Regions from separate parts of the Micromonospora sp. WMMD998 genome, predicted to be linked through region 3. Evidence: predicted binding sites of a transcription regulator. Region 3 holds the regulator's gene; each other region holds the start of a gene.
What was found. The regulator HrcA, encoded in region 3, represses chaperone genes, less so after heat shock. The targets are predictions, from matches to a motif close to GGTTNGCACNCTCNNNNNGAGNGTGCNAACC.

Region 1 (10,506 bases), 950 kb from region 3:
CAGCGGGCGCAGCCCGGCGTAGACGCCCTCGATGTCGGCGGTGGTGAGCGGCCGGTCCAGCACGATGTTGACCTGCTCCAACAGGTAGTCGATGTCGCGGGCGGTGGCGGCCGGGTGGGAGCGGTCGAGCTGCCAGTCGGTGTCCGTGGTGCCGATGATCCAGTGGCCGCCCCACGGGATGACGAAGAGGACGCTCGTCGGGGTGCGCAGGATCAGCCCGGTCTCGCCGACGATCGCCGACCGGGGCACCACGAGGTGCACGCCCTTCGAGGCCCGCACCCGCAGGCCGGGGCGCAGCCCGACGTCGTTGAGCATTCGCGACATGTCGTCGCTCCACACGCCGGTCGCGGCGATCACGGTGCGCGCGCGTACCTCGAACTCGGCGTCCGGCGAGCCGGCCGGCGCCTCCAGGTCGCGCACCCGCACGCCGGTCACCTCGCGGGCCTGGCGGATCAGGCCGACCGCCCGGGCGCTGTTGACCACTGTCGCGCCGAGGCTGGCCGCGGTGCGGGCCAGCGTCACCACCAGGCGGGCGTCGTCGACCTGGCCGTCGTAGTAGCGGATTGCCCCGGCCAGCGCGTCCGGCCGCAGGCTCGGGAAGACCCGGCGCGCGCCCTCGCGGGTCAGGTGCCGGTGCATCGGCATGCCGCGCCCGCCGCCGAACACCCCGGCGAACGCGTCGTACGCGGCCACGCCGAGGCCGTAGTAGGAGCGGCGGAGGACACGTCGGGGCAGGTCACGGACGCCGCCGGAGGTGGGCAGCGGCACCAGGATCGGCACCGGGCGGACCAGGTGCGGTGCGAGCCGGGTGGCGAGCAGGCCGCGTTCGGTGAGCGCCTCGTGGACCAGGTGGAACTCCAACTGCTCCAGGTAGCGCAGGCCACCGTGGATCAGCTTGCTGGATCGGCTGGAGGTGCCGGCGGCGTAGTCGCGCGCCTCCACCAGGGCGACCTTCAGCCCCCGGGACGCGGCGTCGAGCGCGGCGCCCGCCCCGGTCACCCCACCACCGATGATCAGCACGTCGAACCGCTCGGCGCGCAGCCGGCGCAGGTCGTCGGCGCGGCGCTCGGCGGAGAGCTGGCCGGCCACGGATCGGGAGACGTTGGGGTCACGCACCCGTCCACGGTAGCCGTCCCCGCGCCACGACGACACGTCCCGGCCGTACCGTGATGACCATGCTGACCGGCCCGCCCGCTGCTCCCGTACCCCCGCCACCGCCGCGCGAGACCGGGCCGTGGCCGGTCGTGGCGGCGGTGGCGACCGGTGTCTGGGCCGTGCTTGTCACCGTGCCCGGCCAGCTCACCGGCTGGCTTGTCGACCAGGTGCTGCTGGCCCTCGGGCGGGACCGGGCGGTGGCGGCCTGGCCGGTGGTGGCGGTGGTCACCATGCTGCTCGTCGGCGGGCCCGCGCTGGCGCTGGCCCTGGCGCCCCGTTCCCGGGCGGTGCGGGCGACCGGGCGGGCGTGGACCGGCGGCGCGGTCGCGCTCGGCGCGGCGACGCTGCTGCGGGCGCTGCCGCCGGTGCACCACGAGGCGTACCTGGCCGCGCTGGCGGTGACCGCCGCGCTGCTCGCGCTCGCGGTCGACCGGCTCGCCCGCCGCCGCCCGGCCGTCCCGGCGGTTCCGCCGGGCGGTGACGCCGCCGTGACGCTGCTGGCGATCGCCGCCGGGCTGGCGGCGCTGCTGCCCTGGACCTGGGTGGGCGCGCTGGGCGGGGCGTTGGAGACGCTGCTCGCCGCGCTGGCCGCCGCCGCGTTCGGCGTGCTGGCCGGGGTGCTGCTCGGCCCCCGGTTCTGGGCCGGGCTCGCCGCCGGGACCACGGTCCGGCCGGCCCGGCTGACGCTCGTCGGCGGCCTGGTCGCCGGGGTGACGTTGACGCTGCTGGCGGCCGGCGCCGGGCAGTCCGGCGCCCAGTTGCCGGGCCTGGTCCTGCTGCCGCCGCTCGGCTTCGTGCTCGGGGCGCTGGAGGCCGCGGCCCGGCACGGCGGCCGGTCCGCCGGCCCGGCCCCGGTGCGGTGGCTGGTCGGCCTGGCGCTGGCCGGTCCGCTGGCGTTCACCGACCCGGAGGAGATCAGCCTGCTGCTGGCCACCGGTCGCGACGTGCCGTTCTGGGTCGCGGTCGGCACCGGCGCCGCGTTCGCCGTCGCGGTCCTGCTCGCCGTCGGGTACGGCGTGCTGCTCGCCCGCCCCCGCGCCCGCGCTCCCCGCCGGGGCGTGGCCGGGCTGGCCGCCGGGGCCCTGCTGGCCGCCGTGGCGGTGGTGTACGTGGTGCCCGGCCAGCCGGGGCTGCACGGCGAGCGGCTGTTCGTGGTGCTGCGCGAGCAGGCCGACCTGAGCGGCCTGCCGGCCGGCGGGCCCGGTCGGGCCGGCCGGGACGCCCGGGCCGCCGAGGTCTACCGGCGGTTGGTGGCGACCGCCGAGCGCACCCAGGGCGACCTGCGCCGCACGCTGACCCGGCTCCGCCTCGACCCGACGCCCTACTACCTGGTCAACGCGATCGAGACGGACGGCGGTCCGGCGGTGCGGGCCTGGCTCTCCGGCCGCCCCGAGGTGGCCCGGGTCCTCGTCGACCAGCGTCTGCGCCCGCTGCCCGCGGCGGCGCCGCCGGCCCGCGGGGACTCTCCGGCGCCGACCGGCCCGACCTGGAACGTGTCGCTGATCGGCGCGGACCGGGTCTGGTCGGAGCTGGGCGTCACCGGCGCCGGCGTGGTGGTGGGCAGCTCGGACTCCGGCGTGGACGGGGGGCACCCGGCGCTGGCCGCCGGTTTCCGGGGCGGCGACGACTCCTGGTACGACCCGTGGGAGCACCGCCGCGCGCCCGCCGACCGGGGCGGCCACGGCACCCACACGCTCGGCAGCGCGGTGGGTCGCGGCGGGATCGGGGTGGCTCCGGGGGCGAGTTGGGTCGGCTGCGTCAACCTGGACCGCAATCTCGGTAACCCGGCCCGCTATCTCGACTGCCTCCAGTTCATGCTGGCCCCGTTCCCGCCCGGCGGTGACCCGTTCACCGACGGTCGGCCGCAGCGCGCGCCGGACGTGCTCACCAACTCGTGGGGCTGCCCACCGCTTGAGGGGTGCGACGCGGGTGCGCTGCGTCCGGCGACCGCCGCGCTGGCCGCCGCCGGCATCCTGGTGGTGGCCGCCGCCGGCAACGAGGGGCCGGCCTGCGGTTCGCTCAACGACCCGCCGGCGCCGTACCCGGACGTGCTCACGGTCGGCGCGGTCGACCGGGCCCGCCGGCTCACCGAGTTCTCCAGCCGGGGCCCGACCGGGGGCGTCGCGAAACCCGACCTGGTGGCGCCCGGCGCGGCCGTGCCGTCGGCGTTCCCCGGTGGCGGCTACGCCACCCTCGACGGCACTTCCATGGCGACCCCGCAGGTGGCGGGCGTGGTGGCGCTGATGTGGTCGGCCAATCCGGCGCTGATCGGAGACCTGGACCGGACCCGGCGGATCCTCACCGAGACCGCCACCCCGGCCACGGTGCCGCCCGGCGCGACGTGCGGCGGCACCCGGGACACGGTCGGCGCGGGCCTGGTCGACGCCTACGCGGCGGTGCGGGCCGCCCGCAGCGGTTGATCGCACCAAATGGGGCATAACGCCGTTCGGCCGCTCTGGTGACCGATCGGCCCTACGGTCGGGAAGCAGAGGAGGCGGCGCATGACCACGGATGACGAACGGACCGACGACCCCGCACCGACCGGGGAGCGGGTCGCCGATCGGCTCGACCTCGGCGACGCCGAGCAGGCCGCCGCCGACCAGCCCGCCGAGGAGGAGTCACGGCAGCCGGTGGACGAGCCGAGGCGGCTGCTGCCGCCCTACGACCGGGCACACAAACGACGCAACCATCGCCCACTGCCCACCTGAGCGCGTACGCGGAAGGGGCGGACCGCTGACGCGGCCCGCCCCTTCTCGGCGTAACTGGTGGAGCTGGGCTCAGAAGTCCATCTCCCCGCCACCCGGGCCAGCCGGGGCGGCCGGGGTCTTCTCCGGCTTGTCCGCCACGACGGCCTCGGTGGTGAGGAACAGCGCGGCGATCGAGGCGGCGTTCTGCAGCGCGGAACGGGTCACCTTGGCCGGGTCGATGATGCCGGCGGCCAGCAGGTCCACGTACTCGCCGGACGCGGCGTTGAGGCCGTGACCCGGGTCGAGGTTGCGCACCCGCTCGACGACGACGCCACCCTCGAGGCCGGCGTTGACGGCGATCTGCCGCAGCGGGGCGTCCAGCGCGATCTTGACGATCTGCGCGCCGGTCGCCTCGTCGCCGGCCAGGTCCAGCTTGTCGAAGGCGGTCTTGCCGGCCTGCACCAGCGCGACGCCACCACCCGGGACGATGCCCTCCTCGACGGCGGCCTTCGCGTTGCGGACGGCGTCCTCGATGCGGTGCTTGCGCTCCTTCAGCTCGACCTCGGTGGCCGCGCCGACCTTGATCACCGCAACACCGCCGGCCAGCTTGGCCAGGCGCTCCTGCAGCTTCTCCCGGTCGTAGTCGGAGTCGCTCTTGTCGATCTCGGCCCGGATCTGGTTGACCCGACCCTGGATCTGGTCGGCGTCGCCGGCGCCGTCGACGATGGTGGTCTCGTCCTTGGTCACCACGACCTTGCGGGCGTGGCCCAGCATGTCGAGGTTGACGGCGTCCAGCTTGAGGCCGACCTCCTCGCTGATGACCTGGCCACCGGTGAGGATGGCGATGTCGGTCAGCATGGCCTTGCGGCGGTCACCGAAGCCCGGCGCCTTGACGGCGACCGACTTGAAGGTGCCCCGGACCTTGTTGACCACCAGGGTGGCCAGGGCCTCGCCCTCCAGGTCCTCGGCGATGATCAGCAGCGGCTTGCCCGACTGCATGACCTTCTCCAGGATCGGGAGCAGGTCCTTCACCGACGAGATCTTGCTGTTGACGATCAGGATGTACGGGTCGTCGAAGACGGCCTCCATACGCTCCGGGTCGGTCATGAAGTAGGCGGAGATGTAGCCCTTGTCGAAGCGCATGCCCTCGGTGAGCTCAAGCTCCAGGCCGAAGGTGTTGCTCTCCTCGACGGTGATGACGCCTTCCTTGCCCACCTTGTCCATCGCCTCGGCGATGATCTCACCGACGCTGGGGTCAGCGGCGGAGATGGAGGCGGTGGAGGCGATCTGCTCCTTGGTCTCCACGTCCTTGGCGAGCTTGAGCAGCTCCTCCGAGACGTTGGCCACGGCGGCCTCGATGCCCCGCTTCAGGGCCATCGGGTTGGCGCCGGCGGCCACGTTGCGCAGGCCCTCACGGACGAGGGCCTGGGCCAGGACGGTCGCCGTCGTCGTGCCGTCACCGGCAACGTCGTCGGTCTTCTTCGCGACCTCCTTGACCAGCTCGGCGCCGATCTTCTCGTACGGGTCCTCGAGCTCGATCTCCTTGGCGATGCTCACACCATCGTTGGTGATGGTGGGGGCACCCCACTTCTTCTCGAGCACGACGTTGCGGCCCCTCGGGCCGAGCGTCACCTTCACGGCGTCGGCGAGCTGGTTCATGCCCCGCTCGAGGCCGCGGCGCGCCTCTTCGTCGAACGCGATCATCTTGGCCATACGGCGTTGTCCTCCTGGACACTCACGGGCCACCCGGATGCCCGGATGGGCCGTCTGGTGTACGCACCTTGGGGACGTCGCCACCTGGCGACGACGACGTCCTCCTCGGTCGGGCCGGACAGCCCGCGACGACCGGCCCCGTGCCACTCCGGCGCCCCTGCGGACACCGGTGCGGCCGTGGCCCTACCGCCCCGACCATTGGCACTCACCGTACGCGAGTGCCAATGACTTGTTTAGCACTCTCCCTAGCCGAGTGCAAGCACGACAGCGCCGGTCAGCCGAGTTCCGCCGCCAGCCGGGCCGCGTTCACCGGGCCTTCCTGCGCCCGCTGCTCGGCGTACGCGACGACCAGCCCGACGAGCTGTGCCAGGTAGGCCGGCGCGGCGAGCGCGGCACCCACCACGGCCAGCGCCGCCGCCCCGACCGTGGTGCCCGGCGCGGTCGTCGGATCGGCCCCGAACACCGCGCCGCTCACCGCGCCCACCACGACGTCCAGCACTGTCGCCGCGAGCAGCGCGCACGCCACGAGCGCCACCCGGCCCAGCACCATGCCGAAGCTCCGGTGGAACAACCGCCACGACCGCCCGATCGGATCCTGCCGCTCGAACAGGTAGACCGGCCCGAACAGCGCGACCGCGAACCCGGCGTAGACGCCCGGCAGCAGGCAGAAGCAGAGGCCGAACGTGATCAGCAACGAGGCGACGATCGTCCAGCCCCAGAGACCGAGCGCGCGGCGCACCCCGTACCGGAGCGCGTCGCCCAGACCCGCCGGCGCGCCGGCCGCCTGCCGGGCGACCACCCACGTGCCGGCGGCCCAGCCGACGGCCTGGAGCGGGCCGAAGACCAGGGCGGCCAGCAGCACCACGCCGTAGAACGCGAGCGTCTGCTCCAGGTAGCCGTCCGGCAGCACCGGCGCGCCGTCCGGCCCGGTCGCCATCTCGTCGGTGGGGACGAGGAACAGCGAGACGACGGAGATCACCGCAGCCGGTACGGCCTGGGTGAGCAACATGATCGGCACCAGGTGCCGCCAGCCCCGCCGGACCGCGCCGGCACACCGCGCGAACCAACCCCCCACGCCCGCGTGCGGCGGGGTGACAAGCGGGTCCTGCGGGTCGAGACCCGGATACCAGCCGGGATGACCGCCGGGCATCGGCAACGCGGGGTACGCCGCCCCGGGCATCGGATGGCCGGGGTACGCCGACCCGGGCGCGCCGGTCGCCGGCCAGTGCCACCCGGGCGGCGCGGACCAGCCCGGTGAAGCGCCCTGCGGCGCGGGCCACCCGGGCGGGGTGCCGTCCGGCGCGAAGCCCGAGGGCGGGGTGCCTTGCGGCGCGGGCCACCCGGGCGGGGTGCCCTGCGGCCCGGAGCCCGAGGGCGGGCCGCCTTGCGGCGCGGGCCACCCGGCCGGGGTGCCTTGCGGCGCGGAGCCCGGGGGCGGGCCGTACCCGGGCTGGGGTGGATCGGCCGGGTACGAGCCGGGCCGGTCGGTGGGGGCCGGACCGGCCCAGGGGTCGGTGGGGGCCGGGCCGGCCCACGGGTCGGCGGGCGGCGACGGGGGCCGGGTCGGGTCGACCGGGGGCACCGGTTCGGCACCCGACGGGGGCAGCTCGGACATGGGCCCTCCTCAGCGACGACGGCTGGAACGGCTCATGATCTTCCACGGTGCGGGGCCGCACCGCAGCCCCGGTCGGGGGATGGTTCGGCCGCGCGAGGGCGACCGCCGATGATCAGATGACGTGGACGCGCTCGGCCTGCGGACCCTTCTGGCCCTGGGCGATCTCGAACTCGACCCGCTGGCCGTCCTCAAGCGCCTTGTAGCCGTCCATCTCGATCGCGGAGAAGTGGACGAAGACGTCCTGCCCGCCGTCGACGGCGATGAAGCCGTAGCCCTTTTCGGCGTTGAACCACTTCACGGTGCCCTGTGCCACGGTGCACTTCCTCACTCTGCGCGGCGTCCCAAGACCCGGAGACCGGCGGACCGGAACCGGCGGCGCACCGTTTCGGCGATCGGCGACGGCCGCTGAATCGGTGACCGAAATCGCACGCTACACGAGGCGTGACGACCGCGCACGACCACAAATCGGGCGTATTCCGGACCGCGCCGGGCACCCGGCGGCGCCGTCACCGGACCGGTCCGGTATGTATGCGGCATGACCAGCGCGCCCGCACCGACCACGGTCCGCCGGATCCGCCCGGAGGACGCCGCCCGGATGCGGGCGCTCCGGCTGGAGATGCTTGCCGACGCCCCGCTGGCCTTCCTGGAGACCGTCGCCGAGGCCGCCGCCCGGCCGCACGCGGACTTCGCGGCCCGGGTCGCGGCCGTCTCCCGGGGCGACCACACCGCCCAGTTCGTCGCCGACCCGGGTGGCCGCCTGGTCGGCCACGCCGGCGGCACGGCCGCGCCGGACGAGCCGGGCCTGACGCTCGTCTACGCGGTCTACGTGACCCCGGCCCGGCGGGGCACCGGGCTGCTCGCCGCGCTCGTGGACGAGGTGGCGGCCTGGTCCCGGGCGTGCGGGCGGCCCGAACTGATGATGGAGGTGGTGGTCGGCAACGACCGCGCCTGCCGGGCCTACCAGAAGCTGGGCTTCACCGACACCGGCGTACGCGTCCGGCACCCGCGCATCCCCGCCCTGCGCGAACTCCAGATGCGCCGCCCGGCCTGACCCGGCGGAGTGTTAAAAGGGGGCCCCTCCTCTACCGAATACGTTAAGAAGGGGCCCCTCCTTTCATGCGTGGCGGCGGGACTGGACCACGCGGAAGCGGTTTGCCACGTATGCGCCGTCGGTCAGGGCGGAGTTGGCCGCCGGGTTGGCGCCCGAGCCGTGGAAATCGGAGAACGCCGCCGACTGGTTGACGAAGACGCCGCCGGTCAGGTTGCAGGACAGGTGCACCCCGGCGTCGACCGCCGCCGCCTCGGCCGCGTCCAGCACCGCCTCGTCGGTGGAGTAGACGGCCGCGGTCAACGCGCCCTTCTCCCCCACCGTCTCGCGCAGGATGCGCAGGCTGTGCTCGGTCGAGTCGGTCGCGATGGCGAACGAGATCGGCCCGAACCACTCCCGCCCGTAGGTCGCGGTGTCGCCGGCGTCCAGCTTGACCACGGTCGGCGTACGCACCACGGCGCCCGGGAAGGACGGGTGCTCGACGGTGCGGGACTCCAGCACCGGCTCGCCCACCTTGGCGATCTCGTCGAGGCGCTCCAACACGCCGTCGTTGACGATCGCGCCGGTCAACTCGACGCCCCGGGCCGGGTCGGCGGTCAGCTTGGCGACCGCGCCGGCGATGCCGGCGGCCACCTCGTCGAAGCTCTTGTGCCCCTGGTCGGTGTCGATGCCGTCGCGCGGGATCAGCAGGTTCTGCGAGGTGGTGCACATCTGACCGCTGTAGAGCGTGAGCGTGAAGCCGAGGTTGCGGCAGAGCCCGGCGAAGTCGTCGGTGGAGTCGATCACCACCGTGTTCAGGCCGGCCTTCTCGGTGTAGACGGCGGCCTGCCGGGCGTTCGCCTCCAGCCAGTCGCCGTACTCGGTGGAGCCGGTGAAGTCGACGATCTTGACAGCCGGGTGCAGGGCCAGCGTCGAGGCGAGCTTCTCGCCTGCGGCCTCGGGGGCGAGTTGCACCAGGTTCGGGTCGAAGCCGGCCTCGGCGAGCACCTGGCGGGCGTACCGCACGGTGATCGCCAGCGGCAGCACGGCGCGCGGGTGCGGCTTCACCAGCACCGGGTTGCCGGTGACGAGCGAGGCGAACAAACCGGGGTACGAGTTCCAGGTCGGGAACGTGTTGCAGCCGATGACCAGCGCCACCCCGCGCGGCACCACGTGGAACGTCTTGGTCATCCGCAGCGGGTCGCCCTTGCCGGCGGCCTTCTCCCAGCCGGCCGTCCCCGGGTGGCGGGTCATCTCCGCGTACGCGTAGGCGACCGCCTCCAGGGCGCGGTCGAGCGCGTGCGCGCCGCCGGCCTGGAACGCCATCACGAACGCCTGGCCGCTGGTGAACTGCACCGCGTTGGCCAGCTCGAAGATGTTCCGGTGGAGCCGGTCGAGGATCTCCAGGCAGACCCCGGCCCGGGCCTTCGGGCCGGCGTCGCGCCAGGCCGGCAGCCCGGCGGTGGCGGCGGACACCAGCTCGTCGGCGCCGGCGTGCGGGTAGCGCACGTCCAGCGCCACCCCGAACGGGCTGGCCTCGGTGGCGACGGTGGTGCCGTCACCGGCCTGGTCGAGCGGGAAATCGCCACCCAGGTACGCCTCGAAGGCGGCCTTGCCGTCGGCGGCGGCGGTCTCGCCGTACACCCGCGGGCTGGGCGACTCGGGGTAGGCGGACCAGTACCCGCGTTCCGTGATCGCGGTCAGCGCCCGGTCGAGGGTTTCGGCGTGCCTGTCGTACAGGGGGTGCGGGGTCTCCGTCATGCCCGCCATCATGCAACAGAAAGGCACCAGATCAGTAGGGGCGTGTCACAACTCAGATGGTCAACTGCCAGTCGACCGACCCGGCGGCCAGCCGGAAGCCGAGCTGTTCGTTGATCGCGATCATGTGGGCGTTGGCGGCGGCGTTCCAGGTGTCGACGGTCCGCAGCGCCGGCTCGTGGCCCAGCGCGTACGCCAGGTTGGCGGCCTTGCAGAGCAGGCCGAGCCGGTGGCCGCGGTGGCCGGGGTCGACGATGGTGATCTGCTGCCAGGCGTGCTCGGTGCTGCTGGCGTCGAGGCTGAGTTGGCTCCAGCCGACGAGCCGGCCGGACGCCTCGTGCACCGCGCCGGTGTTGTAGCGGCGCACGCCCCGGGCGTCGAGCGCCCGTTCCACGGCCCGCTTCCGCTGCGCGTCCATCTTCTGCTGCTCCCACTCCAGCTCGCCCATGGGTGCGTCGAGCAGCAGCCGGCCCTCCAGGTGGGCCACGTCCGAGGCGTAGCCGTCGGGCACGTGGTCGCGCCAGTGCACCGTCCGGTAGCCGGTGGCAGCC
Region 2 (10,506 bases), 590 kb from region 3:
GCGCAGAGCGAGAGCGGCTCGCCGAGCATCACCGCGTCCGCGCCGCAGCCGAGCGCCTTGGCGATGTCGCCGGAGGTCTGCATGTCGCCGTCGGCGATCAGGTGCACGTACCGGCCGCCGGTCTCGTCCAGGTAGTCGCGGCGGGCCGCGGCGGCGTCGGCGATCGCGGTGGCCATCGGCACCCGGATGCCGAGCACCGACTCGGTGGTCGACCAGTCGTCGCCGCCGATGCCCACGATCACGCCGGCCGCGCCGGTGCGCATCAGGTGCAGCGCGGTCTTGTAGTCGGTGCAGCCTCCGACGATGACCGGCAGGTCGAGGTCGGCGATGAACTCCTTGAGGTTGAGCGGCTCGTCGGTGGTGGAGACGTGCTCGGCGGAGACGAGGGTGCCCTGGATGACCAGGATGTCCACGCCCGCGTCGAGGATCACCGGGGCCAGCGCCAGGGTGTGCTGCGGCGAGACCCGGACCGCCACCGTGCCGCCGCCGGCCCGCAGCTCGCGGACCCGCTCGGCGATCAGGTCGGGGCGGATCGGCTCGGCGTAGACCTCCTGGAGGCGCTTCGTGGTGCGGGCGTCCTCGCCGAGGCCGGCCAGCTCCTCCAGGATCTTGGTCGGGTTCTCGTACCGGGTCCAGAGGCCCTCGACGTTGAGCACGCCGAGGCCGCCCAGCTCACCGAGGCGCACCGCGGAGGCGGGGCTCATGGTGGCGTCCGAGGGGTGCGCGACGCAGGGGATGCCGAACGGGTAGGCGTCGAGCTGCCACGCGGTGGAGACGTCGTCGACGTCCCGGGTGCGGCGGCTCGGCACGATGGCGATGTCGTCCAGGTGGTAACCGCGCTGCGCGGTCTTGCCCAGCCCGATCTCGACCACGTCACGCATGGGTACTCCAGGTGTGTTCGGGGGTGGAGGGAGGGGTCAGCGGGAGTGGTAGTTGGGCGCCTCGACGGTCATCTGGATGTCGTGCGGGTGGCTCTCCTTGAGCCCGGCCGCGGTGATCCGGATGAGCTGCCCACGCCGGTGCAGCTCCGGGATGCTCTCCGCGCCGACGTATCCCATCGCGGCGCGCAGGCCGCCGGCGAGCTGGTGGGCGACCTGGGCCAGCGGGCCGCGGTAGGGCACCTGCCCCTCGACGCCCTCGGGGACCAGCTTGTCCTCGGCCATCACGTCCTGCTGGAAGTAGCGGTCCTTGGAGTAGGACTTGCCCTGACCGCGGGACTGCATCGCGCCGAGCGAGCCCATCCCCCGGTATGCCTTGTACTGCTTGCCGTTGATGAAGATCAGCTCGCCGGGGCTCTCCTCGCAGCCGGCCAGCAGGCTGCCGAGCATCACCGCGTCGGCGCCGGCCACGAGCGCCTTGGCGATGTCACCGGAGTATTGGATGCCGCCGTCGCCGATCACCGGCACGCCGGCCGGACGGGCGGCCCGGGCCGCCTCCATGATCGCGGTGATCTGCGGGACGCCCACCCCGGCCACGATCCGGGTGGTGCAGATGGCGCCCGGCCCGACGCCCACCTTGATGCCGTCGGCGCCGGCGTCGACGAGCGCCTTCGCGCCCGCGTACGTGGCGACGTTGCCGCCCACGATGTCGATCGTCACGTCCCGCTTGAGCCGGGCGACCATCTCCAGCACGGCCCGCTGGTGGCCGTGCGCGGTGTCCACGACGACCACGTCGACACCGGCGTCGACCAGGGCGCGGGCCCGCTTGTAGCCGTCCTCGCCCACGCCGACCGCGGCGGCGACCCGGAGCCGGCCCGCCTCGTCCTTGGTGGCGTTCGGGTACTGCTCGCTCTTGGTGAAGTCCTTGACCGTGATCAGCCCGCGCAGCTTGCCGGAGTCGTCGACGATCGGCAGCTTCTCCACCTTGTGGCGGCGCAGCAGGGCGAGCGCCTCGTCCTTGCTCACCCCGACCGGCGCGGTGATCAGCGGGGTGCGGGTCATGATGTCGCGGACCGGCGTGGCCGGGTCGGAGACGAAGCGCATGTCACGGTTGGTGACGATGCCGACCAGTTGCCCCTGGCCGTCGACGAGCGGGACGCCGGAGATGCGGTAGCGACCGCAGAGCGCGTCCACGTCGCGGAGCGTGTCGTCCGGGCTGGCGGTCACCGGGTTGGTGATCATGCCGGACTCGGAGCGCTTGACCAGGTCCACCTGGAGTGCCTGGTCCTCGACGGAGAGGTTGCGGTGCAGCACGCCGATGCCGCCCTGGCGGGCCATGGCGATCGCCATCCGCCCCTCGGTGACGGTGTCCATCGCGCTGGAGAGCAGCGGCACGGTCAGCTCGATGGTGCGGGTGAGCCGCGTGCGGGTGTTGACCCGGCTGGGCACCACGTCCGACTCGCCCGGCTGGAGGAGCACGTCGTCGAAGGTCAGCCCGAGCGGCACCACCCGGGCGGAGCCGGCCGGCAGCTCGGGCAGATGGCCGCCCAGCTCGCCGTCCGGGCCGGTCGGGATCTCGGTGCTGGGCGAATTCTCCACGATTGCTCCCCTAGGTGACGGCGCGTCGCCTCATCGTACCCATTGGCCCGGCCGGCTCCGGCCGGTGTCGGGCCCTGCGTAGGCGGGGCCACAGCGCGGCCGGGGGCGGGCTTTCCGGCGGCGCGGGGTCTACGGTGAGGGGGTGCACGACGAGCCCATCGACCCGTTCAACGGCGACCCGGCCGATCCGGCTGCCGGCCTGCACGATTCCGGCGAGGAGGACGCACTCGACCCGCTGACCGAGGTCGAGCGGCAGGACGTGCTCGAGGATCTGGCCGATCTGGAGATCTACCAGGCGTTGCTCCAGCCGATCGGGGTGCGTGGCCTGGTGATCGAGTGTGAGGACTGCCGCGAGCCGCACTACTTCGACTGGGACCTGCTCCGGGGCAACCTGCGGCACCTGCTCAACTCGGGCCGCCCCCGGGTGCACGAGCCGGCCTACGACCCGGATCCCGACCACTACGTGAGCTGGGACTACGCCCGCGGCTACGCCGACGGGGTGCACGACACGCTCACCGAGAGCGCCGACGACGCCACGGAGTGACGTCCCGCCGTTGATCAGGCCACCAGGCCGGCCCGGAAGCCGGCCGCCACGGCGTGCGCCCGGTCGCGTGCGCCGAGCTTGCGGAACAGCCGCCGGGCGTGCGTCTTGACGGTGTCCTCGGAGACGAACAGCTCCCGCCCGATCTCCGCGTTGCTCTTGCCCTCCGCCATACCGAGCAGCACCTGAAGCTCGCGTTCGGTCAGCCCGACCGTGCCGCGCGCTGACCGCGCCGGGCGCTGGCCGGCACCCGGCTGGGTCTCCGTCCCCTCCGGCGCCGGGTCGTTCGCGTCCTCGCCGCGTTGCACCGGCACCATCGTGGGCAGGCCCGCGGGATCCGTCGGCGCCCCCGGCCAGCCGGGCCCACCCGGGGTACGCCCCGGCGCCGTCGCCCGGGTCGGCCCGCCGACCGCCGCCGTGTCCCGGGCCGTGTCGGCCACCCGGTTCCGGTGGGTCCGGCCGGGGGCGGAGAGCAGCAGCAGGGCCTTCGCCACCGCGCTGGTCAGGTCGTGGTCCGCGTTCTGGATCAGACCGCGCGCGCCGGCGCTGATGGTGGCCGCCGCCGACTCCGACTCCTCGACGCCGAGCAGCAACACCGCGGCCTGCGGGGCACGGGCGAGCACCCGACGCACGAAGCCGGCGCTGTCCGGCCGGGTCAGGGCGGTGTCGGCGAGCACCACGTCGACCGGGCGCTCAGCCAGCCGCAGCATCACCTCGGGATCGGAGACGGCCGTCCGGACCACGCCGGACAGCCCGAGCCGCGCCGCCGCCGAGGTCAGATGCTGGGCCGCCAATGGTGTCCGAACGCACACGAGAACGCTACGCACAGTGGGCTCCTCTCCGACTCAGAGCAGACCACGTACGGGTGGGGTCGGGAGGGGGTTCCGAGCAATCATCCGAACTTTTCCGGCATATGGGTCATATGCCACCGGTTGTCCGAGGTTTTCGATCACAGATGTGTGAGCCGGGGACGGCTCGGGTACCGGGACGTTCATCCGGAACCGGCATCCCGCGCGGACCGCCGCCCGGTAGCTGGCCACGAACATTCTCGCGGTGCCGCGCGGGAGGAGGGGTGCTGATGTCGAACGTACGTAGGCTGCCTGGACCCATCGTCGATCTCTGGGACTGGCAGCGGCTCGGCGCGTGCCGGGGCCGCGACAGCGCCCAGTTCTTCCACCCGGACGGCGAGCGCGGCTCGTCCCGGCTGCGCCGCGAGTCCGGCGCGAAGTCGGTCTGCCGCGCCTGCCCGGTGCGCGCCGAGTGCGCCGCCCACGCCCTCGCCGTCCGCGAGCCGTACGGCGTCTGGGGCGGGTTCAGCGAGTCCGAGCGGCTGCGGCTGCTCGCCCTCGGTTGGGAGGACCTGGCCGACCGCCGGCAGTCCCGGGTGGACGTCGCCCGGCTCGAAGCCCGCCTCGGCCGGTCGCACAAGACCGCCGTGCCGGACCAGCGCAAGGTCGCCTGACCCGCACACACTTCCCGCCGCCGTGTCCCGCATCTCCGGGGCACGGCGGCGCTTCTTCTTGCTAGGCGGTCAGGGCACGGTCACCTTGACGGTGTGCCAGCCGGTCGCGCCGTCCGGGGCCACCGGGCTACGCCGCTCCGGCTGCGTCTCGCCGCCCGCGTCGGTGGCGCGTACCGCGAGGGTGTGCTCGCCCGGTGTCGCGTCCCAGCGCCACGACCACTGGACCCAGGTGTCCGACGACACCGCCGGGGCCAGCGTCGCCTCGCGCCAGGGGCCATCGTCGACCCGTACCTCCACCCGGCGGATGCCCCGGTGCTGGGCCCACGCCACGCCGGCGACCGTCACGGGGCCGGCGGCGGGACGGCTGCGCGCGCGGGGCGTGTCGATCCGGGACTGCGTCTTCACCGGGCCCTGCGCGGACCAGCCACGCGGCACCCAGTACGCGTCGAAATCGGCGAAGCTGGTCAGCTCCAGCTCCGTCACCCACTTGCACGCCGACACGTATCCGAAGAGGCCGGGCACCACCATCCGCACCGGGAAGCCGTGCTCGATCGGCAGCGGCTCGCCGTTCATCCCCACCGCGAGCAGCGCGTCCCGCCCGTCGCGCAGCACCGACGTGGGGGTGCCGCAGGTCCAGCCGTCCACCGCGCGCCCGACCACCTGGTCCGCGCCGTCCTCCGGGTCGGCCTCGTCCAGCAGCTCCTTGAGCGGTACGCCGAGCCAGCGGGCGTTGCCGATGAGGTCGCCACCCACCTCGTTGGAGACGCAGGCAAGCGTCACGTAGCGCTCGACCATCGGCCGGGCGAGCAGCTCGTCGAAGCTCAGCTCGATCGGGTTGCGGATCCGGCCGTGGATGCGCAGCCGCCAGGTGACCGGGTCCACCTGCGGCACCACGAGCGCGGTGTCGATCCGGTAGAACTCCCGGTTGGGCGTGACGTAGGGGGCGAGCCGGGGCAGGGACAGGTCCGCGCCGGCCGGCACCGGTGAAGCCGGTGTCGCCGGGGCGGGCAGCGTCACCGCCTCCCGGGCCGCCGAGACGCCCCGCCGTCCGGCCAGCCAGTGGCCGCCGAGCCCGGCCACCGCCGCCGCGCCGGTCAGCAGGCCGGCGCCGCGCAGGAACCGGCGTCGTGACTCCGCGTCGCGGCTCTCCAGCGGCTCCCAGCCACCCGGAGTCTCCTCCTCGCCCGCGAGCGCGGCCACCGCCGGAGGCGGCACCGGCCGGTGCCGGGACGCGGGCCCGGTGACCTCGGGAGGCGGCGTGGGTCCGGGCCGGGATGCCGGCGCGGGCCCGCCGGCGCCGCCGGAGAACGTCGCCGGATCGCCCGGCCGCAGCGGGCCGGCCACGAGCGCCCAGAGCGTGAGCCCGCCGACGGCGGCACCGACGAGCGAGGGCAGTGCGTCGAACGCATTCGCGCCGGCCCGGGTCAGCGCGGCGGCCACGCCGAGCACGGCGAACACGCCGATGCCGGCCAGGCCGACCACCAGCCGCCGGGCCGCCGCCAGGCCGAGCAGCGCCGCGAAGCCGGCCAGCAGCAGCGCGGTGCCGACCAGCAGCGCGATCTTGTCGTACGTGCCGAAGAGGTCGATGGCGAACTGCTTGAGCGGCTCGGGCACCAGGTCGACCACGAGGCCGCCGACGGCGATCAGCGGCGCGGACCGGGGACCGGTCAGGACGGCCACCGGCTCGGCGACGCCGAGTGCCACCACGGCGGCGACGACACCGGCCAGTGCCGCGGAGCGGCGGGAGATCGTGCTCACGCGGCCCAGTCTGGTCGACCGGTCGGGTCCGCCGCCAATTCCGTCAGCGTTCCGTAAGCGAATACGCCTCAGGGCACACCGCCGGCTCGGCGGTGTGCCCTGAGGTCGGGTCGTACTCCTCGGGTCAGAAGCCCGGGCCGTGCTGGTGGCCGTGGCCGTGCGAGTGGCCGTGCCCACCGGCGGCGGCCGGCTCCGGCTCGGCCGGCTTCTCCACGATCAGGCTCTCCGTGGTGAGCAGCAGGCCGGCGATCGAGGCGGCGTTGGTGACCGCGTTGCGGGTCACCTTCACCGGGTCGAGGATGCCGGCCTTGGCCAGGTCGACGTATTCGCCGACGGCGGCGTCGAGGCCGGTGCCCCATTCCTGGCCGGCGACCTTCTGCACCACCACGTAGCCGTCGTGGCCGGCGTTCTGGGCGATCCAGCGCAGCGGCTCGACGAGCGCCTTGCGCACGATCGAGACGCCGACCTTCTCGTCACCGGTGAAGCCCAGGTCGTCGTCGAGCACCGGCAGGATCTGGGCCAGGGCGGCACCGCCACCGGGGACCGTGCCCTCCTCCACCGCGGCCTTGGTCGCGGCGATGGCGTCCTCGATGCGGTGCTTGCGCTCCTTCATCTCGACCTCGGTGGCCGCGCCGACCTTGATCACCGCGATGCCGCCGGAGAGCTTCGCCAGCCGCTCGGCCAGCTTCTCCCGGTCCCACTCGGAGTCGGAGGCCTCGATCTCCTTGCGGATCTGGGCGACCCGGTCGGCGACCTCGGCGGACTGGCCGCCGCCGTCGACGACAGTGGTGTTCTCCTTGTCGACCACGACGCGGCGGGCGGTACCGAGCACCTCCAGGCCGACCTGGTCGAGCTTGTAGCCCAGCTCCGGGGCGACCAGCTCGGCGCCGGTCAGGATCGCCATGTCCTGGAGCATCGCCTTGCGCCGGTCGCCGAAGCCGGGGGCCTTCACCGCGCAGACCTTGACGGTCTTGCGGATGGCGTTGACCACGAGCGTGGACAGGGCCTGGCCCTCGACGTCCTCGGCGATGATGAGCAGCGGCTTGCTGTTCTGGAGGACCTTCTCCAGCAGCGGCAGCAGCTCCTCGATCGCCGAGATCTTCTGCGTGGTGATCAGGATGTACGGGTCCTCCAGGACCGATTCCTGTCCCTCCGCGTCGGTGACGAAGTTCGGCGAGATGAAGCCCTTGTCGAACTGGAGACCTTCGGTGACCTCCAGCTCGGTGGTGAGCGCGGAGCCCTCCTCGACGGTGATCACACCGTCGCGGCCGACCCGCTCCATCGCCTCGGCGATCAGCTCGCCGATGGTGGCGTCCTGCGCGGAGACGGTCGCCACGTGGGCGATCGACTCCTTGCTGGCGACCTCGACGGCCTTGTCGAGCAGCGCCTCGGAGACCTTCGTGGCCGCCGCGTCGATGCCCCGCTTCAGGCCGGTCGGGTTGGTGCCGGCGGCCACGTTGCGCAGGCCCTCGCGGACCATGGCCTGGGCCAGCACGGTCGCGGTGGTGGTCCCGTCGCCGGCGACGTCGTTGGTCTTCGTCGCCACCTCCTTGACCAACTGCGCGCCGAGGTTCTCGTACGGGTTGGTGAGCTCGATCTCCTTGGCGATGGTCACGCCGTCGTTGGTGATCGTAGGCACACCGAACTTCTTGTCCAGGACGACGTTGCGCCCGCGGGGGCCGAGGGTGACCTTGACCGCGTCCGCGAGGGCGTTGACACCGTGTTCGAGCAGGTGCCGGGCGTCATCCGAGAAGCTCAGGATCTTTGCCATCAGTATCCCTTCGAAGCGACGTTGCCCCGGCCCGGCGAGCCGGACCGGGGCAACGACACTGATCGGTTGCTTACTTCTCGATGACCGCGAGGACGTCGCGGGCGGAGAGCACCAGGTACTCCTCGCCGGCGTACTTGACCTCGGTGCCGCCGTACTTGGAGTAGAGAACGGTGTCGCCGACCTTCACGTCGACCGGCACGCGGTTGCCCTTGTCGTCGATCCGGCCCGGGCCGACAGCGAGGACGGTGCCCTCCTGCGGCTTCTCCTTGGCGGTGTCGGGGATCACGATGCCCGAGGCGGTGGTGGTCTCGGCCTCGTTCGCCTGCACCACGATGCGGTCCTCGAGCGGCTTGATCGCAACCTTGGTCGCGGTAGTCACGGGCATACCCTCCTGGGGTACTTGGTGTCGTTACCGGTCGGCACGCCGACCAGCGTCAATCTGCCACATGCCACCGGGCGGGGCCGTCGTCGCGGGTGCCGGTCCGCCTGGCGTTCAACCCCCGGACACCAGGGCCCGGAGGTTGGCACCCTCAGGGTGAGAGTGCTAATCGCAGGTTATTCCTCGGCTAGCACTCCGTCAAGGAGAGTGCCAGCGCGTCGTCCGCCGTGTCGCCCCGCGAGGCGGGTCGGGACAATGGGCGGGTGGATCTCGACCAGCTCGCCGCCCTGCGTACCCCCGAGGGGTCGGCCGCGCTCGCCGCGGCGGCGGAGGTGGCCGGCGGCGACCCCCTGGTCGCGGCGGGCGCGCTGCGCTCGGCCGGAATCCCGGGTGGGCTCGCGGCGGCGGCGCTGACCCAGGCGGAGCTGCGCCGCCGGGCGGCCGGCAAGTTCGGCGCGGCGGCGGCCGGGATGTTCCTCACCCGGCCCGGGCTGGAACAGGCCACCCGCCGGGTGGTCGCCGACCGGCGGGCCGCCCGGTTGCGCGCCGCGGGCGTGACCACGCTCGCCGACCTCGGGTGCGGGCTGGGCGCCGACGCGCTCGCCGCGGCCCGCGCCGGCATCCGGGTGTACGCGGTGGAGGCCGACCCGGTGACCGCCGCGATGGCCGCCGCGAACGCCGAGGCGGCCGGGCTGGCCGAGCTGGTGACGGTCGAGTGCGGCGACGCCACGGCGTTCGACGTGCGCCGGGTCGACGGCGCGTTCTGCGACCCGGCGCGGCGGCGCACCGGCACCGGTCGGCGCGTCTTCGACCCGAACGCCTACTCGCCGCCGTGGGGCTTCGTCACCGACCTGGCCGCGCGGGTGCCGCACACCGTGGTCAAGGTGGCGCCCGGCCTGGACCACGCGCTGATCCCGACCGGCGCCGAGGCGGAGTGGGTGAGCGTCGACGGCGACCTGGTCGAGGCCACCCTCTGGTGCGGCGCCCTGGCCACCGTCCCCCGCCGCGCCACCCTCCTGCGGTGCAAGGAGGGGCCCCCGCTTAACGCCTCCGGTAGAGGAGGGGGCCCTTCTTATCACCTCACCGGCACCGGTGGACAGGAGGCGACGGTGGGGCCCGTGCGGCGTTTCCTGTACGACCCGGACCCGGCCGTGGTGCGGGCGCACCTGGTCGCGGAGCTGGCCGCCGACCTCGACGCCACCCTCGCCGACCCGTCGATCGCCTACCTCTACGCGGACGCGGCGCGTCCCACCCCGTTCGCCCGCTGCCTGGAGATCACCGACGTGCTGCCGTTCTCGCTGAAGCGGCTGCGCGCCCTGCTGCGGGAGCGCCGGGTCGGCCGGGTGGAGATCCGCAAGCGGGGATCGGCGCTGGAGCCGGAGAAGCTGCGCCGCGACCTGCGGCTGGCCGGCGACGAGGCGGCCAGCCTGGTGCTGACCCGCGTGGCCGACGCGCCCACCGTGCTGATCTGCCGCCCGGCGCCGGCCGCCGCCTGATCGCCGTCCCCGCCGCCGCTTCCCGCTCGCGGGGAAGCGGCGGCGGGGTTAGCTTGGCGGTCATGGCGGGACAGGGCACTCCGGCGACCGCGCTGCTGACCAGGCGCAGGATCGCGCACCGCACGCATGCGTACGACGTCTCGCCGGACGCGCCGAACTACGGCGCGCTCGTCGCCGCCGCGCTCGGGGTGCCGCCGGAGCGGGTGTTCAAGACGCTCGTCACGGACGTCGACGGCGGGCTGACCGTGGCGGTGGTGCCGGTGACCGGCGAACTGGACCTGAAGGCGCTGGCCGCGGCCGTCGGCGGCAAGCGGGCCACGCTGGCCGACCGGATCGCGGCCGAGCGGGCGACCGGGTACGTGCGGGGCGGGATCAGTCCGCTCGGGCCACGCCGGGCGCTGCCGACAGTGGTCGACGCCTCCGCGCTGGCGCACCCGACGGTGTACGTCTCGGCCGGCCGCCGGGGTCTGCAGGTGCAGCTCGCCCCGGCCGACCTGGTCGCGCTGACCGGGGCCGTGACCGCGCCCGTCGCCGGGCGCTGAGCGGGCGGTTCCTCCCGCCGGTGTCGACCGGGTGACAACCGCGTTGCTGAATTGTTACCGCCGCCAACAAACTTCTGACC
Region 3 (10,506 bases):
GGCGACGCCGCCGCGCGGGAGACCCCCGCGCGGCGGCCCCGCCGAAAGGTGGACCGCCTCCCGTACCTGCTGCTCCTGCCCTGCCTGGCGATCATCGCCGTGCTCCTGCTCTGGCCGCTCGGCCAGGTCGTGACGATGTCCTTCTTCAAACTGGACAACGTCCGCCAGCTTCGCGGGGACCGCGAGTGGCCGTGGGTCGGCCTGGCCAACTACGCGCAGATCCTCGGCGACCCGTTCTTCCGTACGGTGCTGCGCAACACCGTGCTCTTCGCGGTCGCCAACGTGGCGCTCACCATGGTCCTCGGCACGCTTGTCGGGCTGCTGCTCAACCGGTTGGGCCGGAAGATGGCCACGTTCGTGGCGAGCTGCGTGATGCTCGCCTGGGCCACCCCGGCGCTGACCGGCACCATCGTCTGGAAATGGATCTTCGACGATACGAGCGGCCTGGTCACCTGGCTGTTCAACAAGCTCCCGGACGGGCTCTCCACGGCGGTGTTCGGGCGCAGCGACTGGACCGGGTACGGCTGGTTCAACGACCCGCTGCTCTTCTTCGGCATCCTGACGCTCGTGGTGGTCTGGCACTCGTTCCCGTTCATCGCGGTGAGCGTGCTGGCCGGGCTCAAGAGCGTGCCGGGCGAGTTGCAGGAGGCGGCCCGCGTCGACGGCGCCGGGCCGTGGCGGGTCTTCTGGTCCGTCACCTTCCCGATCCTGCGGCCGGTCTTCGGCATCCTCGTGGTGCTCTCCACGATCTGGGACTTCAAGGTCTTCACCCAGCAGTTCGTGCTGGCCGGCGGCACCCAGGACCGGTCGACGTTCATGCTGTCGATCTACTCGTACGCGGAGGCGTTCTCGCCGCCGCCCAAGTACGGCCTCGGCTCCGCGATCGCCGTCATCCTCACCGTGATCCTGCTCGTGGTGACCGCCCTGTACGTCCGCATGGTGCTCCGGCAGGAGGACGAGTCGTGAAGAAGCTCGCGCTCAACGGGGCCGGCCTGCTGGTCGCGCTGTTCGCCGCGTTCCCCGTCTACTGGATGATCGCGACCTCGCTCAAGCCCAACCGGGAGATCTTCTCCGCCACGCCGCGCCCGGTGCCGGCGAAGCCCACCCTGGAGCACTACCGGGAGATCCTCACCGGCAACCTGATCCCCGGCGTGACGTTCCTCGACTTCTTCCTCAACAGCGTTCTCGTCGCGGTGGCCACCGTGCTGCTGAGCGGGCTGGTCGCCCTGCTCGCCGCCACCGCGGTCGCCCGGTTCCGGTTCACACTGCGCACCAGCTTCCTGATCCTGCTGCTGGTGGTGCAGATGATCCCGCTGGAGGCGCTGGTCATCCCGCTGTTCCTGATGATCCAGCGGCTCGGCCTCTACAACACGCTGCCCAGCCTGATCCTCACGTACCTCGGCTTCTCGCTGCCGTTCGCGGTCTGGATGCTGCGCGGCTTCGTCGCGGCGGTGCCGAAGGAGTTGGAGGAGGCGGCGGCGATCGACGGCGCCAGCCGGGCGCAGACCTTCCGCAAGGTGCTGCTCCCGCTCGTCGCGCCCGGCCTGGTGGCGACGAGCATCTTCTCCTTCATCACCGCCTGGAACGAGTTGATCTTCGCGTTGACCTTCATCAACGACCAGCAGAAGTACACGCTGCCGGTGGCGATGACGTTCTTCTTCGGCCGGGACGACACCGCCTGGGGCTCGGTGATGGCCGCGTCCACCCTGTTCACCCTGCCGGTCATCGTCTTCTTCCTGCTGGTCCAGCGCCGGATGGTCTCCGGGCTGGTCGCCGGCGCGGTGAAGGGCTGAGTGCACCTAGGGTGGTCGCCATGACAGGCAGGGTGGTGGCGGTGAACCTCGGCGAGATCACCGAGGCGGCGTGGGCCGGTGACGCGAGCGGTCGCAGCGGCATCGACAAACGGCCGGCCGACGGCCGGGTGGAGATCCGGCCCGGCGGGGTGGTCGGCGACTTCATCGGTGAGCGGGCCCACCATGGTGGCCCCGACCAGGCGGTCTACTCGTACGCGGAGGAGGACGCCGCCTGGTGGGCCGGCTCCCTGGACCGGCCGATGCGGCCCGGCGTCTTCGGCGAGAACCTCACCACCTCGGCGGTGGACGTGACCGGCGCGGTGATCGGCGAGTGCTGGGCGATCGGCTCCACCCTGCTCCAGGTGACCAAGCCACGCACCCCGTGCCGCACCTTCGCCGGCTTCTGGGGCGTACCCGATCTGATCAAGCGGTTCACCGCGTACGGTGCGCCCGGGGCCTACCTGCGGGTGCTGCGTCCCGGCGACGTCGGCGCCGGCGACCCGGTCGAGGTGGTCGACCGGCCGGCCCACGGGGTGACCATCGGCGAGGTGTTCCGGGCCGTCACGCTGGAGCCGGCGCTGCTGCCCCGGCTGCTCGACGTGCCGGAACTGCCCGGGTCGCTGCGGGAGAAGGCCCGCCGCCGCCTCGGCGTCGCCACGGAATCCTGAGCGGTGCGCGCGCTCGTGTCAGGCCCACTTGGCGGGCCGGGTGTAGCTTCTGCCGGTTACCGGATCAGCCACGATGCCGGGTAGCTGGGCGTTGCGTAAGGCCCGCTCGTTGATGAAGAACTGGCCGAGGCCGCCCACCCGGGTGAGATGGTTGGAGGCCCGGGTGTTACCTGGCGGCATGGCGAGGTAGATCAGTTGGACAGGGTTGACCTGCTTGACGATGGCGAGGGCGGGGGCGAGATCGGTGTCGGCGCTGACCAGCAGCGTGGTGTCGGCGAGCCGGAGAGCAGCATCGGCGACCATCCTGGCGCCGAGGGCGACGTCGGTACCCTTCTCCTCGTAACTCTTGTAGGGCCGGTTGCATCCGCAGGTGTAGCCCTGACCGCAGCGACGGCAGTCCCGGATGGTCCGCTCCTTGAATCGGCCGAGGTGCACGTCCAGCACCGCCCCGTTCCGGGTCTTCATGGCATCGAGGTAGGTGGACTGGTTCTGGGCCGCTGCGGGCTCATTCCTTGGGTCTGAGTTGGCGAACGAGTGATACGACATCGAGCCACATGTGTTTACGCCCGTACTTGCTCTTCATCCCGTAGTACAGATTGAAGCCGTCGATGTAGGCGGCGACGGTGGCCACGTTCACCTCTCTCCGAGTTCCGTGTGGTGTATGGTGGTGCCATACGACGCCGAGAGATACGGCAGGAACGGCTCCCTTCGGGGGGCCGTTTTTTTCGGCACATGCAGCCCAGCAACGGCTCCGGAGGTCCAACGGCTTGAGGGGGCACTCGGCGACGGCAGCGGGGCCCTTGACCTGAGAAGAATTTCGGGCCCGGGTCAGATCTCGGCGAAGACCTCGGCCAGCACCTGCGTCGCCGGGTCGCCCTTCACCCGGGTCCAGGTGCCCTGCTCGGCCGTCCACTCCAGGTTGGCGAAGCGGACCCGCTTCACGCCCCGGTCGTCGGCGTGCGAGACCAGCCAGTGCGCGTACCGCCAGCCGTTTCGGGCGTCGCTGACCGGCACCGTGAGCCCGGTCAGGTCCGTCCCGGCGGTCAGCCGGGGCAGCCCCCAGTCGAGCGTCAGGCCCTCCAGCACCGCGCTGGCCGCGGCCGGTCCACGCATGGTCGGCGTCGACCCGACCGTGCAGGCCACCGCGCCGGTCGCCGGGCCGAGCAGCGCGCGGGTGAGGACCTCCGACTCGTCCGCCCACTTCTGGTACGCCTCGGGGTAGGCCGACCGCTGCACCCGCTGGGCGGCCTCGGTGATCCGCATCCGTTCCCAGCCCTTGATCTTCTTCAGCGCGGCGTAGAACTTCTTCGCCGCGTAGCGCGGGTCCTGGATCTGATCCGGAGTGCCCCAGCCCTGGCTCGGGCGCTGCTGGAACAGGCCGAGCGAGTCCCGGTCGCCGTGGGCGATGTTGCGCAGGTGTGACTCCTGGTAGGCGGTGGCGAGCGCCACCACGACCGCCCGCTCGGGCATCCGGCGCTGCACGCCGATGGCGGCGATGGTGGCCGCGTTGGCCATCTGGTCCGCGCCGAGCACCACCTCGCCGTCGGCCTGCACGGTGCAGGTCCGGCTGGCCGTCGGCAGTCGCAGGTGATGACCGAACTGCTTGCTCACGAACCAGACCGCGAGCAGGGCCAGCACGCACACGGCCACCCCCGCTGCCATGATCGGCGCTCGCGTCCGCACCCGCACCCCCTGCCCCTCCAGACCCCGCCCAGCGTACGTCGAGATCGCCGCCGGCCCGCCGTGGCTGTTAAGCGGGGGCCCCGCCTATACCGGAGACGTTAAGCGGGGGCCCCTCCTTACACCACCCAGGAGGCGGGGCGCTTTTCGCGGAGCGCCTGCACGCCCTCGCGGCCCTCGGCGGAGAGGAAGTATCCGGTGGAGAGCGCCGCCAGCTCGGCGATCTCGGCGCGCAGGTCGGTGGCGGCCGGGCGGCGCAGCAACTCCTTGGCCCCGGCCAGCGCCCCCGGCGCGCCCCGCACCAGCGACGCGCGGTAGCGCTCGACGGCGGCGTCCAGCGCGTCCGCCGGCACCGCGGCGGTGACCAGACCGATCTCGGCGGCCCGCCGGCCGTCGAACGTGTCGCCGGTCAGGTAGAGCTCGGCGGCGGCCCGCGGGCTCAGCCGGGGCAGCACGGTCGCCGAGATGACCGCCGGGATCACGCCGATCCGCACCTCGGTGAACGCGAACGTGACCTCCTCGGCGCAGACCGCCAGGTCGGCGGCGGCGATCAGGCCCAGTCCGCCGGCCCGCGCCGCCCCCGCCACCTTCGCCAGCACCGGCTTCGGGCACTCCCGCACGGCGACCAGCACGTCGCCGAGCATCCCGGCCGGCACGGTCCCGCTGGCGTACGCCGCGGCGGTCTCCTTCAGGTCCGCGCCGGAGCAGAAGACCGGGCCGGTGTGGTCGAGCACGACCGCCCGGACCGTGTCGTCGGCGACCGCCGCGGCCAGCCCGGCCAGCAGCTCGGTCATCAGCGGGGTGGAGAGCGCGTTGCGGTTGTGCGGGCTGTCCAGGGTGAGCGTGGTCACCCCACGGGCCGTGGCGACCCGCACGAGAGCGTCCGGAGAGGTCATGCCGGGCACACTAGTGGCCATGCCCGGCGTCCTTCCAGAAGGCGAACCCGTCCCGCGCGACGGGTCGCTGCCCGCCGCCGCCCGCCGCGCCGTCGGCGCCCGCGGTTTCGGGGTGTACGTGCACGTCCCGTTCTGCGCCAGCCGGTGCGGTTACTGCGACTTCAACACGTACACCGCCGCCGAGCTGGGCGGCGGGGCGAGCCGGGAGACGTACGCCGACAGCGCGCTGGCCGAGCTGGCGCTCGCCGCCCGGGTGCTGGGTGACTCCCCGCCGCCGCGGGTGGACACCGTCTTCGTCGGCGGCGGCACCCCCACCCTGCTGCCCGCCGACGACCTGGCCCGGATCCTCGACGGCATCGACCGCACCTGGGGGCTGGCCGCCGACGCCGAGGTGACCACCGAGGCCAACCCCGAGTCGGTCACCCCGGAGTCGCTGAAGGCGCTGCGGGCGGCCGGCTACACCCGGATCTCGCTGGGCATGCAGTCCGCCGCGCCGGGCGTGCTGGCGGTGCTCGACCGGCGGCACAGCGCGGGCCGGGCCACCGCCGCCGCGGCGGAGGCGCGCGACGCCGGGTTCGACCACGTGAACCTGGACCTGATCTACGGCACGCCGGGGGAGACGGCGGAGGACTTCGCCGCCTCACTGGCGCGGGTGGTCGACGCCGGGGTGGACCACGTCAGCGCGTACGCCCTGATCGTGGAGGACGGCACCCGGCTGGCCGCCCGGATGCGGCGCGGCGAGCTGCCGTACCCCTCCGACGACGTGGCGGCGGACCGGTACCTGGCCGCGGAGGCGGCGCTGCACGCGGCCGGTTTCTCCTGGTACGAGGTGTCCAACTGGGCCCGCTCGGCGGCCGGGGCGTGCCGGCACAACCTGCTCTACTGGACCGGCGCCGACTGGTGGGGCCTGGGCCCGGGGGCGCACAGCCACGTCGGCGGGGTGCGCTGGTGGAACGTCAAACACCCGAGCGCGTACGCGGCGCGGCTGGCCGACGGCGTGTCGCCGGCGCTGGCCCGGGAGCGGCTCACCGCCGACGAGCAGCACATGGAGGACGTGATGCTGCGGCTGCGGCTCGCCTCCGGACTGCCGCTGGACGTGCTGGACGAGACCGGCCGGGCGGGCGCGGAGCGGGCCCGGGCCGGCGGGTTGCTCGACGCCGGGGCGTACGCCGGGGGCCGGGCCGTGCTCACCCTGCGCGGCCGGCTGCTCGCCGACGCGGTCGTCCGCGACCTGCTGCCCTGACCGGACCCGGCCGGCCCCGCCTGGCGGGACCGGCCGGAGCGGCTCACTTGATCAGGCTGGCCGACATCGGATAGCGGTAGAGCTGGCCCTCGTTGGCCTTCACCCCGGCCAGGATGCCGAAGATGATGCCGACGATCATGGCGCCGAAGCCGATCACCAGGCCGATGAGGATGCAGGTGAGGATCCAGCCGACGAGCGCGATGACCGACCAGATGAGCTGGAAGTTGAGCGCGGCGATCGCGTGCGCCCGGACGGTCGGGGACTGGTTGCCCCGCGCCAGCAGGGCCACCAGCGGCGCGACCCAGCCCAGCACGCCGCCGCCGATCAGCATCCCGGCCGCGCCACCGAAGTGCGCCACCAGGGCCCAGGTCTTGTCGTCGTTGTTGGCGTAGCCGGCCGGCGGGCCGTACGCGCCGCCGCCGGGATAGCCGGCGCCGGGCGCGCCGTAACCCGGCGCGCCGCCGCCCGGCGGGGGATAGCCGCCCGGCGGGGGATAACCACCCGGCGGGGGATAGCCGCCGGCCGGAGGTTGGCCGCCCGGGGGCGGATAGTCACCGGGCGGGGGATAGCCGCCCCCGCCGGGTGCCCCGGACAGTGGTGCGGTGGGAGGCTCGTCGGCCGGCGACGAGCCGTAGGGCGCCGACGGCGGGGTCGGGTCGGGCTGGGGGCCAGGGTCCCCCGCTCCGGGCGGGCGAGGAGGTTCAGTCATGCACGTCACCGTAGGTCCCGCAGGCAAGCGACACCAGTGCCGTCCGGACCCGCTGCGGCGGATTGTGCGGCGGGCCGCACCCGAGGTCCGTCGGGCGATCATCGCGTCGGCGGGACTGCCGACGTAGACTGGCACTCGCTACAGTCGAGTGCCAGCCGCCCGGCGGATGCCGCGCGTCGTCCGGCCGAGGTGCGTCAGGAGGTGGGGAGATGGGTCTCGACGACCGTAAGCTCGCCGTGCTGCGCGCCATCGTCGAGGACTACGTCCACACGCAGGAGCCGGTGGGCAGCAAGGCCCTGGTCGAACGGCACCAGCTCGGCGTCTCGCCGGCGACCGTGCGCAACGACATGGCGGTGCTGGAGGAGGAGGGCTACATCCGGCAGCCGCACACCAGCGCCGGCCGGGTGCCCACCGACCGCGGCTACCGCCTCTTCGTCGACCGGCTCTCCCGGGTCAAGCCGCTCAGCCCCGCCGAGCGGCGGGCGATCGAGCGGTTCCTGGTCGGCGCGGTCGACCTCGACGACGTGGTGCACCGCACGGTCCGGCTGCTGGCCCAGCTCACCCGGCAGGTCGCCGTGGTGCAATATCCCAGCCTGGCCCGGTCCAAGGTGCGCCACCTGGAGCTGGTGCCGATCTCCACCACCCGGCTGATGGTCGTCATGATCGCCGACACCGGGCGGGTCGAGCAGCGGCTGGTCGAGCTGCCCGCCCCGATCCCCGCCGAGGACGTCACCGACCTGCGCCGGCTGGTCAACGAGAAGCTCGTCGGCAGCCAACTCGCCGAGACACCGCCACTGGTGCAGGCGCTCGTCGAGGAGTCGCCGCCGCAGCTCCGCCCGGCCATGACCACGCTCTCCACCGTGCTGCTGGAGACGCTCGTCGAGCGGCACGAGGAGCGGATCGCGCTGGCCGGCACCGCCAACCTCACCCGGGGTGGCCTGCTCGACTTCCAGGGCTCGCTGCGCCCCATCCTGGAGGCGCTCGAGGAGGAGGTCGTGCTGCTCAAGCTGATCGGCGAGACCGAACCGAGCACCACCCGGGTGCTCATCGGCGACGAGAACGAGGTCGACAACCTGCGGGCCGCCTCCGTGGTCAGCACCGGCTACGGCCCGGGTGCGACCATCGTCGGTGGGCTCGGCGTGCTCGGGCCGACCCGGATGGACTACCCCGGCAATATCGCCATGGTGAGGGCCGTGGCACGCTACGTGGGCGAACTGCTGGCCCAGAACTGACCAGTCAGGGCCGACGGCCGGCTGCGGCCGACGACCGGCGAACGCGAGACGAACATGAGGACACCGAACGCAGTGGCCAGGGACTACTACGGCATTCTCGGCGTGAGCCGGGACGCCTCCGACGACGAGATCAAGCGTGCCTACCGCAAGCTGGCGCGGCAGTACCACCCGGACGTCAATCCGGACCCGGAGGCACAGGAGAAGTTCAAGGACATCAACGCCGCGTACGAGGTCCTCTCGGACGACCGGAAGCGGCAGATCGTCGACCTGGGCGGCGATCCGCTCGCCCCGGGCGGCGGTGGCGCCGGCGGTCCGGGCGGTCCGGGCGGCGCCGGCCCGTTCGTCGGCTTCCAGGACATCATGGACGCGTTCTTCGGCGGCGCGGCGGGCGGCAGCCGGGGTCCCCGGCCGCGTACCCGGCCTGGCGCCGACGCGATCCTGCGGCTGGAACTCGACCTCAACGAGACCGCGTTCGGCGTCGAGGCGCCCATCACCGTCGACACGGCGGTGCTCTGCACCACCTGCTCCGGCGCCGGCACCGCCGCCGGCACCCACCTCGCCACCTGCGAGGCGTGCGGCGGTCGCGGCGAGGTGCAGTCGGTGCAGCGGACGTTCCTCGGCCAGGTGGTCTCCGCCCGGCCGTGCACCGTCTGCCAGGGCTACGGCACCACGATCCCGCACCCCTGCCCGACCTGCGCCGGTGACGGCCGGGTGCGGACCCGCCGCTCGCTGACCGTCAAGATCCCCGCCGGGGTCGAGGACGGCATGCGGATCCGGCTGGCCCAGCAGGGCGAGGTCGGCCCGGGCGGCGGCACCGCCGGCGACCTCTACGTCGAGATCCACGAGCGGACCCACGACGTCTACTCCCGCAAGGGCGACGACCTGCACTGCCGGGTGACCGTGCCGATGACCGCCGCCGCGCTCGGCACCCGGCTGACCATCAAGACGCTCGACAGCGAGGAGGTCGTCGACGTCAAGCCGGGCACCCAGCCCGGCAGCACGCTGCGGCTGCGCGCCCGCGGCGTGCCGCACCTGCGGGGCACCGGCCGGGGCGACCTCTACGTCCACCTGGACGTGCGCACGCCGACCAAGCTCGACGCCGACCAGGAGCGGATGCTGCGCGACTTCGCCAAGACCCGCGGCGAGGAGGTCGCCGAGCTGACCAAGCAGGGCGGCTTCTTCTCCCGGATGCGCGACGCCTTCAACGGGCACGCCTGAGGTGTCGGCGCCGCTGTTCCTGGTCGAGGCGCTGCCCACCGGCGACACGGTGACGCTGGACGGCCCGGAGGGCCACCACGCGGCCACCGTGCAGCGGCTGCGCGTCGGCGAGGAGCTGCTGCTCGCCGACGGCCGGGGCGGCACCGCCGCCGCGCTCGTCACCGCCGTCGGCCGGGGCACGCTCGACGCGCGGGTCACCTCCCGGGGGTACGCCGACGCGAGCGTCCCCCGGGTGGTCGTGGCGCAGGGGATCGCCAAGGGCGACCGGGGCGAGCTGGCCGTGCAGGCGATGACCGAGGTCGGGGTGGACGAGATCGTGCCCTGGGCGGCGTCCCGTTCGGTGGTCCAGTGGCGCGGCGACCGGGGCGTACGGGCCCGGGAGAAGTGGGCGGCCACCGCCCGGGAGGCCGCCAAGCAGGCCCGCCGCCCGTGGCTGCCGGTGGTGGCCGGCGCCCCGGACGAGTCCACCGCCACGGTGGCCCGGCGCATCGCCGGCGCCGGTGCCGCCTTCGTGCTGCACGAGGAGGCCGACGAGCGGCTGACCACGGTCGAGCTGCCGGCGGCGGGTGAGATCGTGCTCGTGGTCGGCCCCGAGGGCGGCATCGCCCCGGCCGAGCTGACCGTGTTCGCCGAGGCCGGCGCGCGTACCGTCCGCCTCGGCCCGTCGGTGCTGCGCACCTCCACCGCCGGGGTGGCCGCGCTCAGCGTGCTCGCCGCCCGCCTGGGCCGCTGGTAGGCAACCCCTGATTCCGTGCGTCAGCGTGCGGTGGGGTCGGGGTCAGGTGCGCAGGTAGGAGGCGCCGTTCAGGTCGACGATCGTGCCGGACGCCCACTCCGCCTCGGGGCTGGCCAACCAGTGCACGGCCGCGGCGATCTCCTCCGGGCGGGCCACTCGGTGGAACGGCGACTGCGCCCGTACCGCCTCGCCACGCTCGTTCTTGAGGTGCTCGTTCGTCATGTCGGTCTCGACGAAGCCGGGCGCCACGCAGGCCACCCCGATGCGGTACGGGGCCAGGGCCACCGCCAGCGACTGGGCCATCGCGTTCATCCCCGCCTTGCTGGCCCCG

Region 1: groL (chaperonin GroEL) is a predicted target of HrcA. The motif match lies at 5,752-5,782, and genes of this name have one in related genera.
Region 2: groES (co-chaperone GroES) is a predicted target of HrcA. The motif match lies at 8,529-8,559, and genes of this name have one in related genera.

What each region holds. Positions count from the first base shown of each region.
Region 1 covers NZ_CP120740.1:212,414-222,919, forward strand. The annotation lists gene O7619_RS01055 (glycerol-3-phosphate dehydrogenase/oxidase) at 1-1,116, opposite strand, end outside; gene O7619_RS01060 (S8 family serine peptidase) at 1,170-3,575, shown strand; gene O7619_RS01065 (hypothetical protein) at 3,657-3,863, shown strand; gene groL (chaperonin GroEL) at 3,933-5,555, opposite strand; gene O7619_RS01075 (hypothetical protein) at 5,830-7,170, opposite strand; gene O7619_RS01080 (cold-shock protein) at 7,283-7,483, opposite strand; gene O7619_RS01085 (GNAT family N-acetyltransferase) at 7,706-8,221, shown strand; gene paaN (phenylacetic acid degradation protein PaaN) at 8,285-9,958, opposite strand; gene O7619_RS01095 (GNAT family N-acetyltransferase) at 10,011-10,506, opposite strand, start outside.
Region 2 covers NZ_CP120740.1:6,450,684-6,461,189, forward strand. The annotation lists gene O7619_RS29360 (GuaB3 family IMP dehydrogenase-related protein) at 1-881, opposite strand, end outside; gene guaB (IMP dehydrogenase) at 918-2,477, opposite strand; gene O7619_RS29370 (DUF5319 domain-containing protein) at 2,620-3,021, shown strand; gene O7619_RS29375 (response regulator transcription factor) at 3,036-3,845, opposite strand; gene O7619_RS29380 (WhiB family transcriptional regulator) at 4,097-4,480, shown strand; gene O7619_RS29385 (molybdopterin-dependent oxidoreductase) at 4,550-6,238, opposite strand; gene groL (chaperonin GroEL) at 6,363-8,009, opposite strand; gene groES (co-chaperone GroES) at 8,080-8,394, opposite strand; gene O7619_RS29400 (methyltransferase domain-containing protein) at 8,652-9,884, shown strand; gene ybaK (Cys-tRNA(Pro) deacylase) at 9,947-10,426, shown strand.
Region 3 covers NZ_CP120740.1:5,858,644-5,869,149, reverse strand. The annotation lists gene O7619_RS26465 (sugar ABC transporter permease) at 1-966, shown strand, start outside; gene O7619_RS26460 (carbohydrate ABC transporter permease) at 963-1,793, shown strand; gene O7619_RS26455 (MOSC domain-containing protein) at 1,814-2,461, shown strand; gene O7619_RS26450 (hypothetical protein) at 2,480-2,926, opposite strand; gene O7619_RS26445 (hypothetical protein) at 2,967-3,092, opposite strand; gene O7619_RS26440 (hypothetical protein) at 3,290-4,150, opposite strand; gene O7619_RS26435 (enoyl-CoA hydratase-related protein) at 4,261-5,037, opposite strand; gene hemW (radical SAM family heme chaperone HemW) at 5,057-6,280, shown strand; gene O7619_RS26425 (DUF4870 domain-containing protein) at 6,324-6,989, opposite strand; gene hrcA (heat-inducible transcriptional repressor HrcA) at 7,199-8,221, shown strand; gene dnaJ (molecular chaperone DnaJ) at 8,294-9,439, shown strand; gene O7619_RS26410 (16S rRNA (uracil(1498)-N(3))-methyltransferase) at 9,441-10,175, shown strand; gene O7619_RS26405 (SDR family oxidoreductase) at 10,218-10,506, opposite strand, start outside.